2 regions of the Halorhodospira sp. 9622 genome follow, and region 1 is predicted to be linked to the other one. Evidence: predicted binding sites of a transcription regulator. Region 1 holds the regulator's gene; the other holds the start of a gene.

The links. The regulator sigma-54, encoded in region 1, starts transcription at its own class of promoters, with help from an activator protein. The targets are predictions, from matches to a motif close to TGGCANGNTNCNTGCTT.
Region 2: the regulator sigma-54 is predicted to act here: its motif matches at 3,754-3,770, upstream of flgA (flagellar basal body P-ring formation chaperone FlgA).

Annotation. Positions count from the first base shown of each region.
Region 1 covers NZ_JAJNRE010000012.1:66,861-74,377, reverse strand. Annotated here, with positions in the region: gene LRG07_RS08525 (KpsF/GutQ family sugar-phosphate isomerase) at 95-1,114, shown strand; gene LRG07_RS08520 (HAD family hydrolase) at 1,111-1,674, shown strand; gene lptC (LPS export ABC transporter periplasmic protein LptC) at 1,678-2,241, shown strand; gene lptA (lipopolysaccharide transport periplasmic protein LptA) at 2,228-2,755, shown strand; gene lptB (LPS export ABC transporter ATP-binding protein) at 2,760-3,485, shown strand; gene LRG07_RS08500 (RNA polymerase factor sigma-54) at 3,526-4,980, shown strand; gene hpf (ribosome hibernation-promoting factor, HPF/YfiA family) at 5,023-5,349, shown strand; gene LRG07_RS08490 (PTS sugar transporter subunit IIA) at 5,393-5,863, shown strand; gene LRG07_RS08485 (HPr kinase/phosphorylase) at 5,836-6,381, shown strand; gene rapZ (RNase adapter RapZ) at 6,378-7,241, shown strand; gene LRG07_RS08475 (PTS sugar transporter subunit IIA) at 7,238-7,517, shown strand, end outside.
Region 2 covers NZ_JAJNRE010000015.1:27,973-35,489, reverse strand. Annotated here, with positions in the region: gene rimM (ribosome maturation factor RimM) at 1-339, shown strand, start outside; gene trmD (tRNA (guanosine(37)-N1)-methyltransferase TrmD) at 317-1,111, shown strand; gene rplS (50S ribosomal protein L19) at 1,129-1,482, shown strand; gene LRG07_RS09480 (hypothetical protein) at 1,475-1,867, opposite strand; gene LRG07_RS09475 (flagella synthesis protein FlgN) at 1,946-2,473, opposite strand; gene flgM (flagellar biosynthesis anti-sigma factor FlgM) at 2,473-2,781, opposite strand; gene flgA (flagellar basal body P-ring formation chaperone FlgA) at 2,946-3,707, opposite strand; gene LRG07_RS09460 (chemotaxis protein CheV) at 3,871-4,806, shown strand; gene LRG07_RS09455 (protein-glutamate O-methyltransferase CheR) at 4,825-5,652, shown strand; gene flgB (flagellar basal body rod protein FlgB) at 5,793-6,200, shown strand; gene flgC (flagellar basal body rod protein FlgC) at 6,207-6,776, shown strand; gene LRG07_RS09440 (flagellar hook assembly protein FlgD) at 6,794-7,517, shown strand, end outside.

The sequences.
Region 1 (7,517 bases):
AAAAGGGACCGGCAGTATCCATCCCCGCGCCGGGGTGGTCAATTCTGCCCCGGGGGTTGTCCGATCCGGCGAACAGATGTCGTAGAATGGACGGATGACGCCCATGCGCACCCTGATCGAACGGCACCAAGGCGCCCCGGAAGAAGGCGACGAGCGACTCCGGGCCCTCGGTCGCGCCGTCCTGCAGCTCGAGGCCGATGCCGTCGCCGCCCTCGGCGAGCACATCGACCAGCCTTTCAGCGAAGCGTGCCGGCACATGCTCGCCTGCCGTGGACGGGTGATCGTCACCGGGATGGGCAAGTCCGGGCACATCGGCTCGAAGATGGCCGCCACCCTGGCGAGCACCGGGACACCGGCGTTCTTTGTCCACCCCGGCGAGGCCAGCCACGGCGACCTGGGCATGGTCACCCCCGACGATGTGGTCATCGCGCTGTCGAACTCCGGCGAGACCGACGAGCTCACCGCCATCCTGCCGCTGATCAAGCGCCTCGGGGTGCCGCTGATCGCCCTCACCGGACGTCCGGAGTCGACCCTGGCCCGGGCTGCCTCGGTCCACCTGAACGTCGGCGTCGAACAGGAGGCCTGCCCTCTCGGGCTGGCGCCCACGGCAAGCACGACGGCCACCCTGGCCATGGGCGACGCCCTCGCCGTCGCACTGCTCGATGCGCGCGGCTTCACCGCCGAGGACTTTGCCCGTTCGCACCCCGGCGGCAAACTCGGACGCCGGCTGCTGCTCCATATCGAGGACATCATGCAGACCGGCGAGCGCATCCCCCGCGTCGCCCCCGGAACTGCTCTCCGTGACGCCCTGCTGGAGATCAGCCGCAAGGGGTTGGGCATGACCGCCATCGTCGACGAGGAGCAGCGGGTGCTGGGCATCTTCACCGACGGCGACCTGCGCCGGACCCTGGACCGCGGGGCCGACATCCACCAGACCCCCATCGAGGCGGTGATGAGCCTGAGCCCGCAGACCGCGTCACCGGATCTGCTCGCCGCCGAGGCCGCCGAGCGCATGGAGCGCCACCGCATCAATGCCCTGCTGGTCACCGACGCCGAGGACCGGCTGGTGGGCGCCCTGAACATGCACGACCTGCTGCGCGCCGGAGTCGTATGAGCACCACCCCGCCCCGCCCCTACTGCGACGCACCCACGCCGGACGTCCTGCGCCGGGCCGAGCCGGTGCGCCTCGCCCTGTTCGACGTCGATGGCGTCCTTACCGACGGGACCGTCTTCGTCGGCGGCAGCGGTGAGCCGCTGCAGGCGTTCCACATCCACGACGGGAAGGGGCTGCGCATGCTCCAGGACGCCGGTATCGAGGTGGGCTGGATCACCGCCCGCGGGGGGCACTCGGTCATGCGCCGGGCCGAGGAGCTCGGGGTCCGCCACGTCCTGCGTGGCCGCTCGGACAAGGGCGACGCCCTGACCGAGGTGGCCGAGCGCCTCGGGCTCGCCCCGGAGGCGTGCGCCTACACCGGTGACGACCTGATCGACCTGCCGGCGATCCGCCGGGCCGGTTTCGGGGTCGCCGTGGCCGACGGCCACCCCCAGCTGCACGCCCAGGCCGACTGGGTCACTGCACGCCCCGGGGGGCGCGGCGCCGTGCGCGAGGTGGCCGAGCTGATCCTGCACGCCCAGGGCCACCTTGAACCGATGCTGCGCCGGGCGGAAGGCTGAGCCATGCGCCGCGGCTCCCTCTACCCCCTAGCAGCCCTCGCCCTGACCGTCCTCCTCGGTCTGCTGCTTACCCGCGACCCGGCGCCGCCGGCCCCGGAGACCGCTGCCCCTCCCGAAGAGCGCCCGGACTTCTTCCTCGAGGGGTTTACCATGGTTGATTTCGACGAGCAGGGGCAGCGCCGTGCGGCCCTTTCCGGGCGCACCGGCGAGCACTTCCCCGGCCGCGGCGAGCTCGAGATCATCGACCCCGACCTGCGCATGCGCTCTCGCGACGGCGTCCTCTGGGAGGCCCGCGCCCCCTTCGGCATCGCCGAACGCGAGGGCGGGGAAGTCCGCCTGTTCGAAGAGGTGGACATCCGTCGTCCGGCCCAGCAGGCGCGTCCGCCGCTGGATATCAACACCCACAACCTGCTGGTGGACCTGCGCGCCGGCGAGGCGCGCACCGTCGAGGCGGTCACCGCTCGCGAGCCGGCCGGCACCCTGCGCGGAACCGGGATGACCCTGGATTACCGCGCGGATCGCCTGCGCCTGCACGCCGACGTCCGGGGGTCGTATGGAGCGTACTGACGCCGCCAGCCGTATCCGCGTGGGACTGCTCGTCGCCGCGACCCTGCTCGCCGCTGCCCTGCCGGCAACGGCCGTGGGCCAGCGCGACGAGGCACCGATCGAACTGGAGGCCGACCGGGTGGATGTCGACGCGGTCGCCGGAGTCAGCGTCTACGAGGGCGACGCCGTGCTCACGCGGGGCGAGATGCGCATCACCGGGGATCGCATGGAGGTCTACACCGACGAGGACGGCGACCTGAGCCACGTCTACGTCGACGGCACGCCGGCCACCTACCGCGACCACCCCGAGAACCAGCCTCGCCCCGTGCATGCCGAGGCGAAACGCATGGAGTACTACTCCCGCGGTCCCGAACGTGCCCATTTCCAGGGCGATGCACATCTCTGGCAGGGGGATGATCAAGTCACCGCCGAGACCATCGACGTCGACCTGGAGGGGCAGGTCATGAAGGCCCGCGGCGCCGAGGGGCAGCGGGCGCGGACCATCCTGTATCCGGCACGGCGCGAGGAGGAATGACCCGTTGGTGACGCTGCGCGCGGAGGGGCTGAGCAAGCGCTATCGCGGCCGCACCGTGGTCAACGGCGCGGGGCTGGAGGTCGCCGACGGTGAGATCGTCGGCCTGCTCGGCCCCAACGGGGCCGGCAAGACCACGTGCTTTTACATGGTCGTCGGCCTGGTGCAGGCCGACGAGGGGCGAATCACCCTGGAAGGCGACGACCTCACTCGGTTGCCCATTCACGCCCGGGCCCGATTGGGCATCGGCTACCTCCCCCAGGAACCCTCGGTCTTTCGTAAACTGAGCGTTGCGGATAACGTACGGGCCATCCTGCAGCTGCGCGACGACCTGGACGGCACTGAGCGCGAGCAGGAGCTGGATCGCCTGCTCGAGGAGTTCGGCGTGACCCACGTGCGCGACTCCCCGGGGATCGCCCTGTCCGGGGGCGAGCGCCGGCGCGTGGAGATCGCCCGCGCCCTCGCGGCGAATCCGCGGTTCATACTGCTTGATGAGCCATTCGCCGGGGTCGACCCCATCTCGGTGGGCGAGATCCAGCGGATCGTCCGCCAGCTGGCGCAACGGGGTATCGGCGTGCTGATCACCGACCATAACGTGCGCGAGACGCTGGGCATCGTGCAACGCGCCTACATCCTCAGTGACGGCGAGGTGCTGGCCGCCGGGGACGCCGAGAGCGTGCTGGCCAACCCGCGGGTACGCGAGGTGTACCTGGGCGAGGACTTCCGCCTGTGAGTGACGGACTACGGATGCTTCAAGCACAACGGACACGGCCATGAAGCAGTCGCTTCAGCTACGCATCGGTCAGCAGCTGACCATGACCCCGCAGCTGCAGCAGGCCATCCGGCTGCTGCAGCTCTCCAGCCTGGAGCTGCGCACCGAGATCCAGCAGGCCCTGGAGTCGAACTTCATGCTCGAGCTCGATGAGGAGGCCGAGCCCGGGCAGGAGCAGGAGCAGCAGGAAACGGAACCCCACGAGGACGAGGCACCGGCCAGCGAACCCGCCGGCGAGGACATCCCCGAAGACCTGCCCCTGGACACCTCCTGGGACGACATCTACGACGGCAGCACGGCACTGAGCGCCCCCGGCGACGAGGGTGCGCAGCGCGACACCCTCGACAACCGGCCGGCCGCCTCCGACAGCCTCCAGCAGCACCTGCACGCGCAGATCGAGCTCGAGGCCTTCTCCGCCCGGGAGCGCTCCATCGCCGAGGTCATCGTCGACGCCGTCGGCGACGACGGCTACCTGACCCAGAGCACCGAGGATCTGCTGGCCGGCTGTCCGGCCGACGAGCAAGTCAGCGCCGAGGAGCTAGAGGCGGTCCTGCAGCGTGTCCAGCGGCTCGACCCGACCGGCGTTGCCGCCCGCGACCCTCAGGAAGCGCTGTGCGTCCAGCTCGAGCAGCTTCCCGAGGACACGCCCTGGCGTGCGGAGGCGCAGCACGCCCTCCTCCACCACCTGGAGCTCATCGCCGAACGCCGCCATGACGACCTGGGCCGCGCCCTGGGGGTCGGCGAAGATGCCCTCGGCGGCATCCTCGGTCTGATCCAGAGCCTCGATCCACGCCCGGGCTCGCAGATCAGCGACACAACCCCGGACTACATCATCCCCGATGTCCTCGTCGTGCGCCGCGACGGCGTCTGGCAGGTGGAACTCAACGGCGAGACCGCCCCCCGCTTGCGCGTCAACGCGTATTACGCCAGCCTGATCCGCAGAGCGGACCGCAGCGCGGACAACCACTGCCTGCGCAACCATCTCCAAGAGGCGCGCTGGCTGATCAAGAGCCTGCGCAGCAGGAACGAGACCTTGCTGAAAGTGGCCAGCGCCATCGTAGAGCGGCAACAGGGGTTCCTCGACCACGGCGAGGAGGCGATGCAACCACTGGTTCTGCGCGAGATCGCCGAGGCGGTGGAGATGCACGAGTCCACCATCTCCCGCATCACCACCAACAAGTACATGCACACCCCGCGGGGCACCTTCGAGTTCAAGTACTTTTTCTCGAGCCACGTGCAGACCAGCGACGGCGGAGAGGCTTCGGCGACGGCGATCCGGGCGCGGATCCGCCGGCTGATCGCCGAGGAGGATCGGGCAAAACCGCTGAGTGACAGCGCGATTGCGCGTATCCTTCATGAGGAGGGGATCCAGGTGGCGCGTCGGACGGTCGCCAAGTACCGGGAGTCCCTGTCCATCGCATCGTCGGCGGAGCGCAGGGAGGCCCGGGGGCGCTGAGGCCCCCGGCTCCGCCGGCGGCAAAGGGGTTCAGGAGGCGGTATGCAGATCAAGCTCAGTGGGCATCATGTCGAGATCACCCCGGCCCTCCGGGCGCATGTGAACGAGAAGATGCAACGCATCCAGCGCCACTTCGACCACGTCATCGATACCGAGGTGATCCTCACGGTGGAGAAGAAGCAGCAGAAGGCCGAGTCGGTCATCCACATCGGGGGTGGCGGCGGGCGCGTTTTTGCCGATGCCATCGAGGAGGATCTCTATGCAGCCATTGACGTGCTCGTGGACAAGCTTGACCGTCAGGTCCTGAAACACAAAGAGAAGGCCGTCGATCAGCGACGGCAGGGCGCGTCCCTCAAGGCCAACTTTTAAGGCGGCGGGACGCGGTTCAGCGGGCCAGCCGATCGGACACTCCATGGACATCGAGCAACTCATCACGCCGGAACGTGTTCGCTGCGAGAGCGGCATCGAGGACAAGGAGCAGGTGCTCCTGCGCATAGGCGAGCTGATCGGGGCCAGCGGCGACGGCCTCGACGCCCGGGAGATCAGCAACCGGTTGCTGGCCCGTGAGCGACTGGGCAGCACGGGCCTGGGGCACGGCGTCGCCGTGCCCCACGCCCGCATCGACGGGATCGACCGCGCCATCGGGGCCCTCATCCGCCTGGACCGGGGCATCGATTTCGACGCCTTCGACAAGGCACCGGTGGACCTGCTCTTCGCCCTCGTCGTACCCGAGCACTTCACCGACGAGCACCTGCAGATCCTCGCCAGCCTTGCCGAGATGTTCAGCGACAGCAGCCTGTGCGAGCGGCTGCGCCGCTCCTCGGACGGGGACGAGCTGCAGATGGCCCTGCGCGAATGGCAGTCGCACGCCGACCCATCGTGAACGCGGCCGGGAACCGGCCGGTCATCCCCGGCCTGCTGATGGCGGTCCACGGCCGCGGGATCCTGCTGGAGGGCCCCAGCGGCGTGGGCAAGAGCGACGCCGCCCTGGCGCTGCTCGACCGTGGTCACGCCCTGGTGGCCGACGACGCCGTACAGCTGCGCCGCGACGGTGACCGCCTGCTCGGCGCCGGTCCGCAGCAGGGGCGGGGGCTGCTCTACCTGCGCGACCTCGGCCTGGTGGACATCACCGAACTCTACGGCCCCGCGGCGCTGCGCAGCGAGACCGCCGTGGCTCTGTGCATCCAGCTCCAGCGCGCTCCCGGCCCCACCGAAGCCGAGGCCGCCCTGCACGGCCGGCGCGATCACCGCGAACTGCTCGGCCTGGCCCTACCCCGGGTGACCCTGACCGACAGCGAACGCCGGCCGCTGGCGCCGCTGATCGAGGCCGCCGCCGGCCGCCTCGTCGCGGAGGTCGCAACACACCAGCGCAGCGGCCGGAACCACGGGGTGCCGGCATGAGCGAACTGCGCCTGATCGTGGTCAGCGGCCTGTCGGGCTCGGGCAAGAGCGTCGCCCTGCACACCCTGGAAGACGCCGGTTACTACTGCATCGATAACCTGCCAGTGAGCCTGATCGGCGAGCTGGCCCGCTACGCGCAGAATCGCGACGCACCCACCGGCGAGCGCTTCGCGGTGGGGCTGGACGCCCGCAACCCGCCCCGCGACCTGCAGCGCCTGCCCGAGACGCTGACTGCGCTGCGCGAGCAGGGCATCGCCACCGAGGTGCTGTTCCTCTACGCCGAAGACGCCATCCTCATGCGCCGCTACAGCGAGACCCGGCGGCGCCACCCCCTCGCCGAGGGCGATCAGCCGCTGGCCGACGCCCTGCGCGCCGAGCGCGCCCTGCTCGAACCGCTGCGCGAGGTGGCCGACTGGAGTATCGACACCTCGCGGACCACGGTCCACGACCTGCGCGGGCTGATCTCCGAGCGGGTCGCGGGCGAGCGCAGCGGCGTGTCGGTGCTGGTCCAGTCCTTCGGCTTTAAGCACGGCATCCCCACGGACGCCGACTACGTCTTCGACGCCCGCTGCCTGCCCAATCCACACTGGGAGCCTCGGCTGCGCGCCTACACCGGCCGCGATGACAGCGTCCGCGCCTTCCTGGAGGCGCAGCCCGAAACCGAGACCCTGTTCGACCAGATCGACACGATGATTCGCCACTGGCTGCCGGTCCATCAGCAGTCAGGGCGCAGCTACCTGACCGTGGCCATCGGCTGCACCGGCGGGCAGCACCGTTCGGTCTACCTCGCCGAGCGGCTGGCCGCAGCACTGCAGGCTGACTGCAGCCACGTGACCCTGCGCCACCGGGAGCTGTCATGAGGGTCGGACTGCTCATCGTCGCCCACCGACACATCGGCTCGGAGATCCTGGCCACGGCCTCGCGCACGCTCGGCATCTGCCCGCTGCAGACCGAGTCGCTGGAGGTCTTCAACGAGGACGAGCGCAACGAGCTACTCGAACGCGCCGGCGCCCTGATCACCCGGCTCGACCAGGGGGCCGGGGTCCTCATCCTCTCCGACGCCTACGGCTCCACCCCCTCCAACGTCGCCGTGGCGGCCGGCACCGACCGCCACTGCCGGGTGGTCACCGGCCTGA
Region 2 (7,517 bases), on a different contig from region 1:
CAGGAGCAGGGCAAAGGCCTGATCGCCCGGGTCGCCGGCATCGATGATCGCGACGAAGCGCGGCAGTGGGTTGGCAGCGACATCGCGGTAGCGCGGGAGCTGCTGCCGGAGCCGGATCCCGGCGAATACTACTGGGTCGATCTGCAGGGGCTGGCGGTGCGCACCGTCGACGGCGTCGAGCTGGGGGCTGTCAGCCACCTGTTCGAGACCGGCGCCAACGACGTCATGGTCGTGCGCGGCGAGCGAGAGCGGCTGATCCCGTTTACCCTCGACCACGTCGTTCAGCGGGTCGATCAGCAGGAAGGCGTCATCGAGGTTGACTGGGACCCCGAATTCTAGGCGCATCGACGTCGTCACCGTCTTCCCGGAGATGGTCGAGCAGGTGGCCCGGTTCGGGGTGGTCGGCCGGGCGGCCGAGCGGGGCCTGATCGAGCTGGCTGCGTGGAACCCGCGGGACTACGCAACCGATCGGCACGCCACCGTGGACGACCGGCCCTACGGCGGTGGTCCCGGCATGGTGATGAAGGTGGAGCCGCTGCGCCGGGTCATCCAAGCGGCTCGGGCAGCGGATCCGCGCCCGGCCCGGGTGATTCACCTCAGCCCCCAGGGGGCGCGGCTGGATCAGGACGGGGTGGCGCGCCTGGCGGCCCGCGAGCGGGTGATCTACCTCTGTGGCCGCTACGAGGGCATCGACGAGCGGCTGCTCGAGGCCGAGGTGGACGAGGAGCTGTCCATCGGCGACTACGTACTCAGCGGCGGCGAGCTCGCCGCCATGGTCGCCATCGACGCCACTACGCGGCTGGTCCCGGGGGCGCTCGGGCACGAGGACTCGGCGGCCGAGGACTCCTTCGCCACCGGGCTGCTCGACCATCCGCACTACACCCGCCCGGAGGTCTACGAAGGGCAGGGGGTGCCGGAGGTGCTGCGCTCCGGGGATCACGGGGCGGTGGATACCTGGCGGCTCAAGCAGGCCCTGGGGCGGACGTGGCTGCGTCGCCCGGATCTGCTCGCCGGGCGGGAGCTGGACGAGCGGCAGCGCCGCTTGCTGGATGAATTCATCGTCGAGCACCGCGCAGGGGCGCGGGCCGGCAACGATCACGAAGAAACGTAGAACCGAGGGGAATCGTCATGAACGTCATCGACGAACTGGAGCGCGAGCAGATCGAGGCGTGCAAGCACACGGTGCCGGAGTTCGCCCCGGGCGACACCGTGCTGGTGCAGGTGTGGGTGCGTGAGGGCGGTCGCGAGCGCGTCCAGCCCTTCGAGGGTGTCGTCATCGCCAAGCGCAAGCGCGGCCTGAACTCCTCGTTCACCCTGCGCAAGACCTCGCACGGCGAGGGCGTCGAGCGGGTCTTCCAGACCTACAGCCCGCAGATCGAGAGCATCAAGGTCAAGCGCCGCGGCGACGTGCGCCAGGCCAAGCTCTACCACCTGCGCGAGCTCAGCGGCAAGGCGGCGCGCATCAAGGAGAAGATCAACTAAGGGCTTCGATTGCCCGGCTCATCCGGCTGGCGGCGGGCTCGTGGGCGGTATCGCGCACGGACTCCGCCGCCCGCTCCGGATTGTCCAGGATCCGTTCCCGGGTCTCCTCGGCCAGGGCGCGGGCTTCCTCCCGATCTCGTGGCACCTCGCCGGTGGCCGAATCCGGCCCCGAGGCGTTGACCGCCACCGGGTCGCTGGCGCGCACCGACTCCGCATCCCGGTTGCCGGCCGCCTCGGTGCGCTCCTCCCGGATCCGTTCCGTCCCCGTTGTCTCCCCGTCCCGTTCCGGGCGCAGGGCCTCCTGGCGACGCTGCTCGGCAGCGTGCTCGGCGTGGTGGGAGCGGATCGCTTCGTGGCTGGCCGTGGCAGGGTCGATCTCGGTCATGGCTGCCTCCGTCGTTCCATCCCCTGAAGATAGCACGCGGGCCGCGGCCCGGTTCGGAGGTTGCCGGAGCGGGTATTGTCAGGCGCGCGTGATGCGCCGGGAGCGGTCGCTGGCGGTGTAGCCGCCGTGGGTGCCGTAGGTGAGTTCATCGGCCCGCTCGTGGGCGCCGGTGGCCAGGTCGAGCAGGCGCCGGGTATGGTCGAGGTTGCGGTGGATGAGGCGGCCGTTGGCCTCGTTGCGGGCCTGGATGGTGCGCAGCAACTGCTCCAGCTCGCCCCAGGCGGAGCGCAGCGACTCCGGTGCAGTACGCAACACCGCCCGCACGCCAGCGGTCCCCGGCGGATAGCCGGCTTCGGTGAGAACCCGCCGCAGCTGCTGCTCGGCCTCTTCCAGGGCCTCGACCTGGGCGCCCTTGCGGCGCAGGAGCTCGTCGAAGCCGTTCAGGTCCCGGTCGATCAGTTGCCGGGCCTCGGCCTCGAGGGTGGCGGCGAGTTCCCCGGCGCGCGCCTGGCAGCGCTCGACGCGCACGGCCAGGCGCTGCGCCAGCTCCGCGTCCAGCGTCTGGCGCGGAAAGCGGTCAGAGCGGCCGTGCTCCGCCGGCGTCATCACGACTCGACCAGCGCCTCAAGCTCAGCGAACTTCTTGGCGACTTTCTCGGCGTCCACCGGGTAGTCGCCGTTGGCGATCCGCTCCTTGATGGCTTCGACCCGATCCCGGTCGACTTCCGGGGTTTGGTCGATGCGTTCGCGGACCGTCTGCAGTCGTTCCGAGGTCTCGGCCTCGTCGGCGCCGCCTGCGCCCCGGGGCGGGGCGTTCGACGCCTCGTCGGCGCCGCCGCTCTTCGGGCCCTTGCCCGGCTGGGCGGTCGCGGGTCCGACGGGGCGCGGACCCCCTCCTTCGATCGGATTGGACATCGGGCTCTCCTCAAAACCTTTCCTATGCGGGCTGCAGCGCCGCTCCCTGGCCTGCATGGACCCGTGCTATCCGTATCTATCGGCGGCCCGGGCAGGAACTTGAGTCCTGGTTCCGGTTACTGTGACCCAGGTTGCCACTGACGGCAACTCCCGCCGCCTGCGGCCTAATCGCCGACCCGGACCTGGCCCTCGCCGACGACCCGTGCCTGGATCTCCCGTCCGGAGTCCAGGTTCTCCACCCGGATCCGGTCGCCTTTCTGGCCGTGCTCCAGGGCGCGGCCACGGCTGCTGATCTGGATGGCATCGCCCCGGCCGGCGGCGATGGTGACCCGGTCGTTGCGCTCGACCAGCGTCGGGGGCTGCACGTGGTTGCCGGTCACGGCCACCCCCTCGCGCAGGCTCCGGCGTACCTCCTGGCCGACCAGATCGCCGGCGTCGCGGTAGAACTCGCCGCGGACCCGGCGCGCATCCCGCGTAGCGGTGCGCAGATCCGCCGCCGCGAGCCGCTGTCCGCGGCGCAAGCTGCGTGCGGCCACCACCATCTCCGTCTTCAAGGTGGTTTCCATGCGCACGTAAACGGTCCAGGGTGCCTCTCCGCTGCAGCGCACCCCCACGGTACCGGCTTGGTGGGGGCTGCGCCCGCGGGGGATGAACCCCTCCAGCTCGCCGTCACACGCACGCAGTTTCAACCGGCCGTCCACCCCGCGGGCCTCGACCTCCACCTCGTCGTACTCGCCGGCCAGCGCCTCGCGCAGGAACACCTCCGCCGTCTCACGGATGGCCTCCGGCGACTGGGTGCTGGCCTGCGCCGCCGCCGGGGCCAGGACCGTCAGCGCCAACAATACGACGGCCAGGCGCCAGGCGGGCGACGGTCGCGCACTGCGCCCGACCCTGCGGGCGGGGGTGGCGCCGGCGGGTCTGCTCATCGGTCCGCGCGCAACCTCCATTCGGTTGGTGATCCTCCGGAGAAATATGCAAAGGGTGTGCCGCGGCGTCGGCCGCTTTCCCTGATCCGGCTACCGGATTAACATGACGCCAACGGGCGGGGGCCAGCCCCCGGGACGTACGCCGATAAGGGAGCCGTCAGCGATGGCCGGAATCATGAGCTCCGTCGACCAGCGGACCCAGCTGGCTGGCCATAACCGCATGGAGCTGCTGCTGTTCCGTTTCGAGGGGCGGCAGCGCTACGGGATCAACGTGTTCAAGGTCCGCGAGGTCATACCGGCCCCGGAGCTCAGTTACGTGCCGCATGCCCATCCGGCCTCCCTCGGCATCGCCTACGTCCGCGGCCACACCCTCTCGGTGCTCGATCTGAGCTACGCCACCGGCAACGGCGCCATCACCAAGGAAGAAGGCAACTACATCATCGTCACCGAGTACAACCGTCAGGTCCAGGGGTTCCTGGTCGGCGGGGTGGACCGGATCGTCAACATCAACTGGCAGGACGTGCTGCCGCCGCCGAGCGGGGGCAGCGCCGGCAGCTACCTGACCGCCGTGGCGCGCTACGACGGGCAGATGATCCAGATCGTCGACGTCGAGAAGGTCCTCGCCGAGGTTCAGCGTGCCGGCGGCGCCGATCCGGAGGTCACCGAGGGCGGTGGCGTGGATCACGCCGAGGGCTCCGAGGCTTACAAGGTCCTGGTGGTGGACGACTCGGCGGTCGCCCGGGGGCAGATCAAGCGCACGCTCGAGGAGATCGGTGTGCGCGTGGTCACCAAGAACAACGGCCGCGAGGCGCTGGAGCAGCTGCGCACCTGGAAGGATCAGGATCCCTCCGGGCTCGACGATCTGCTGATGGTGGTCTCGGACATCGAGATGCCGGTGCTCGACGGCTACACCCTGACCCGATCGATCCGGCAGGATCCGGGGCTTGCCGGGGTCCACGTCCTGCTCCACTCCTCGCTCAGCGGTGTCTTCAACACCGAGATGGTGCGTCGCGTGGGGGCCGACGAGTTCCTGGCCAAGTTCCACTCCCGGGAGTTGGCCGAGCGGGTCGGCGCCCGGCTGGCCGAGCGAGGGGGATGAGCATGCAAGGAGGACGGTTTGGCCGCGCTTTCCGTGGGTGAAGAGGAGTACCAGGCGTTCGCACGGTTCCTGGAGCGCGCCTGCGGGATCGTCCTTGGGCCGAGCAAGCAGTACCTGGTGGCCAGCCGGCTCGGGCCGCTGCTCGAGGCCGAGCGCATCCCGGATCTGGCCACCCTTGTCCAGCGGCTCGAGCAGCGCCCCACCGCCGATCTCAAGGGGCGGGTTATCGAGGCGATGACCACCAACGAGACCCAGTGGTTCCGCGACCGCTTCCCCTTCGACGTCCTGCGTCGGCACCTGCTCCCCGAGATGGAGCGCCGCCGCGTCTGGCCGGTGCGCATCTGGTCCGCGGCCTGCTCCTCCGGGCAGGAGGCGTACTCGATCAGCATGACCGTCGACGAGTACAACGACAGCGGCGGGCGTATGGAGGCCGAGATCCTCGGGACCGACATCTCCACCGCGATGGTCGAGGAGGCGCGGCGGGGGCGTTATACCGCCAACGTGGCGCGCCGCGGGCTGGCGCCGGAACGCCAGCAGCGGTTCTTCGATGCCGTCGGCGAGAACACCTGGGAGGTCAAGCCCGCCGTGCGCCGGCGGACCAGCTTCCGCGTCCACAACCTGCTGGAGAGCTACGCCGGTCTGGGTCGATTCGACATCGTTTACTGCCGCAACGTGCTCATCTACTTCGGCTGGGACTCGCGGCGGGATATCGTCCAGCGCATCGCCGAGGTGACCCGCCCGGGCGGGTACCTGATCGTCGGGGCGTCGGAGTCCCTCGCCCGGCATTCCGACGAGTTCGAGCTGGTCCGCCTCGATGGCGGTGTGGTCTACCGGCGCCGCGGCTGACGGACAGACCCTGCCGCCGGGCGGCAAGCGCTTGCCGCCCGTTGCCGCCTTCTTCCGGCTTAGTCGTTGATCCGCCAACCCCGCGTGCCTGGCACGCGATCTGCATAAAGTCCCGTGAACGAACACTACGGGAGCCCGCCATGCGGATCGGCTTCGATCAGGCCTTCTCGGTACCCGAGCAGGCCATGCGCCTGCGCGGCGAGCGGCACGAGCTGCTCGCCTCGAACATCGCCAACGCGGACACGCCCGGCTACAAGGCGCGTGATATGGATTTCCGCGAGGCCATGCGCCAGGCCAGCGAACCGCAGCCGCAGCCGTTGCAGGCGACGCATGCGCAGCACGTGCAACCGCCGCCTTCATCCACCATGGCGGCAGGCGATCCGAAATCTTTATACCGGGAGCCCCACGCCGCCTCGCTCGACGGCAACACCGTCGAGATGCACGTCGAGCAGGCCAAGTTCGCCGAGAACGCCGTGAACTACCAGGCCGCCGTGGACTTCCTCAACGGCCGGATCCAGAAGCTCACCGGCGCCATCCGAGGGGAGTAAGCGAACATGTCCTTGATGCACGCCATCGACGTCGCCGGCACCGGGATGAACGCCCAGCAGCTGCGCCTCAACACCGTGGCCAGCAACCTGGCCAATGCCGAGACGGTCGCCTCCAGCCCCGAGGAGGCGTACCGCGCCCGGCAGCCGGTTTTCGCCGCGGCGCTCCACCAGGCCCAGGGCGGCTATCCGCAGGGTGGCGGGCCGCAGCCGGCGCAAACCCCCGGCTGGGCCGAATCCGGCGGGCCGGTGGATCGGGTCAGCCCGGTGAGCTTCCAGCGTCAGTTCTTTGGCGGCGAGCCCGCCGGTGTGCCGGCGGCCGGCGACCCCTGGGCCAGCCCGTCGCCCAGCGTGCCGGTCTTCATGCCGGGGGTGGTGGAGAGCGACGCCGAGATTGAGCCGCTGTACAAGCCGCACCATCCGCAGGCGGATGACGACGGCTACGTCTACCGCTCCAACGTGAACTCCGTCGAGGAGATGACCAACATGATCTCCGCCTCGCGGTCGTTCCAGAACAACGTCGAAGTCATGAACACCTCGCGGGATCTCATGCTCGAGACCCTGCGCCTCGGCCGCTAAATCCGGGAGGAGCGACCATGCTCGATCCGAGCCAACTGATGGGCGGGGCCGCCGGCGGCGGCCAGAAGGCGCCCAAGCCGCCGAGTACCGGTGACGGTGGCGGCGGAAAGCCCGGCGGCGGGCCGGCCGAAGGCCTCGATGAGGGCGTGCAGGCGGCCCAGAAGGCAGCGGACAAGCCCGCGCCCGGTGGCGGCGCAGCGGGCGATACCGGCGCCGGCGCGGCCAGTTCCGGCGCCAAGTCCGGCTATGAGGCGCTGCCTGAGGACCTGCGCAGCATCCCTGAGGAGAAGGACGACGGCGATCCGCAGAGCATCGGGCACGAGGACTTCCTGGAGCTCATGATGGTTCAGCTCGAGAACCAGGATCCGACCGACCCGCAGGACACCGAGCAGATGATGGGGCAGATCGCCCAGTTCACCACGGCCTCGGGGATCGAGCAGCTGCAGTCGGACTTCAGTGAGTTCTTCGAGCACATGCGCTCGGACCAGTCGCTGCGCGCCTCGCAGCTGGTCGGCCGTGAGGTGGTCACCGAGAGCCGCGAGGCCTATCTGCCCGAGGATGGGGAGATGGAGGCGCTGCTCCAGCTCGAGCGCTCGGCGCCCAACCTGACCGTCGAGATCGAGAACGAGGCCGGGGAGCGGGTCCATCGCGAGCAGCTTGGTGAGATGGAAGAGGGCGAACACCCCTTCGCGTGGGACGGTACCGACAATGACGGCCAGCGCATGCCCCAGGGCACGTACC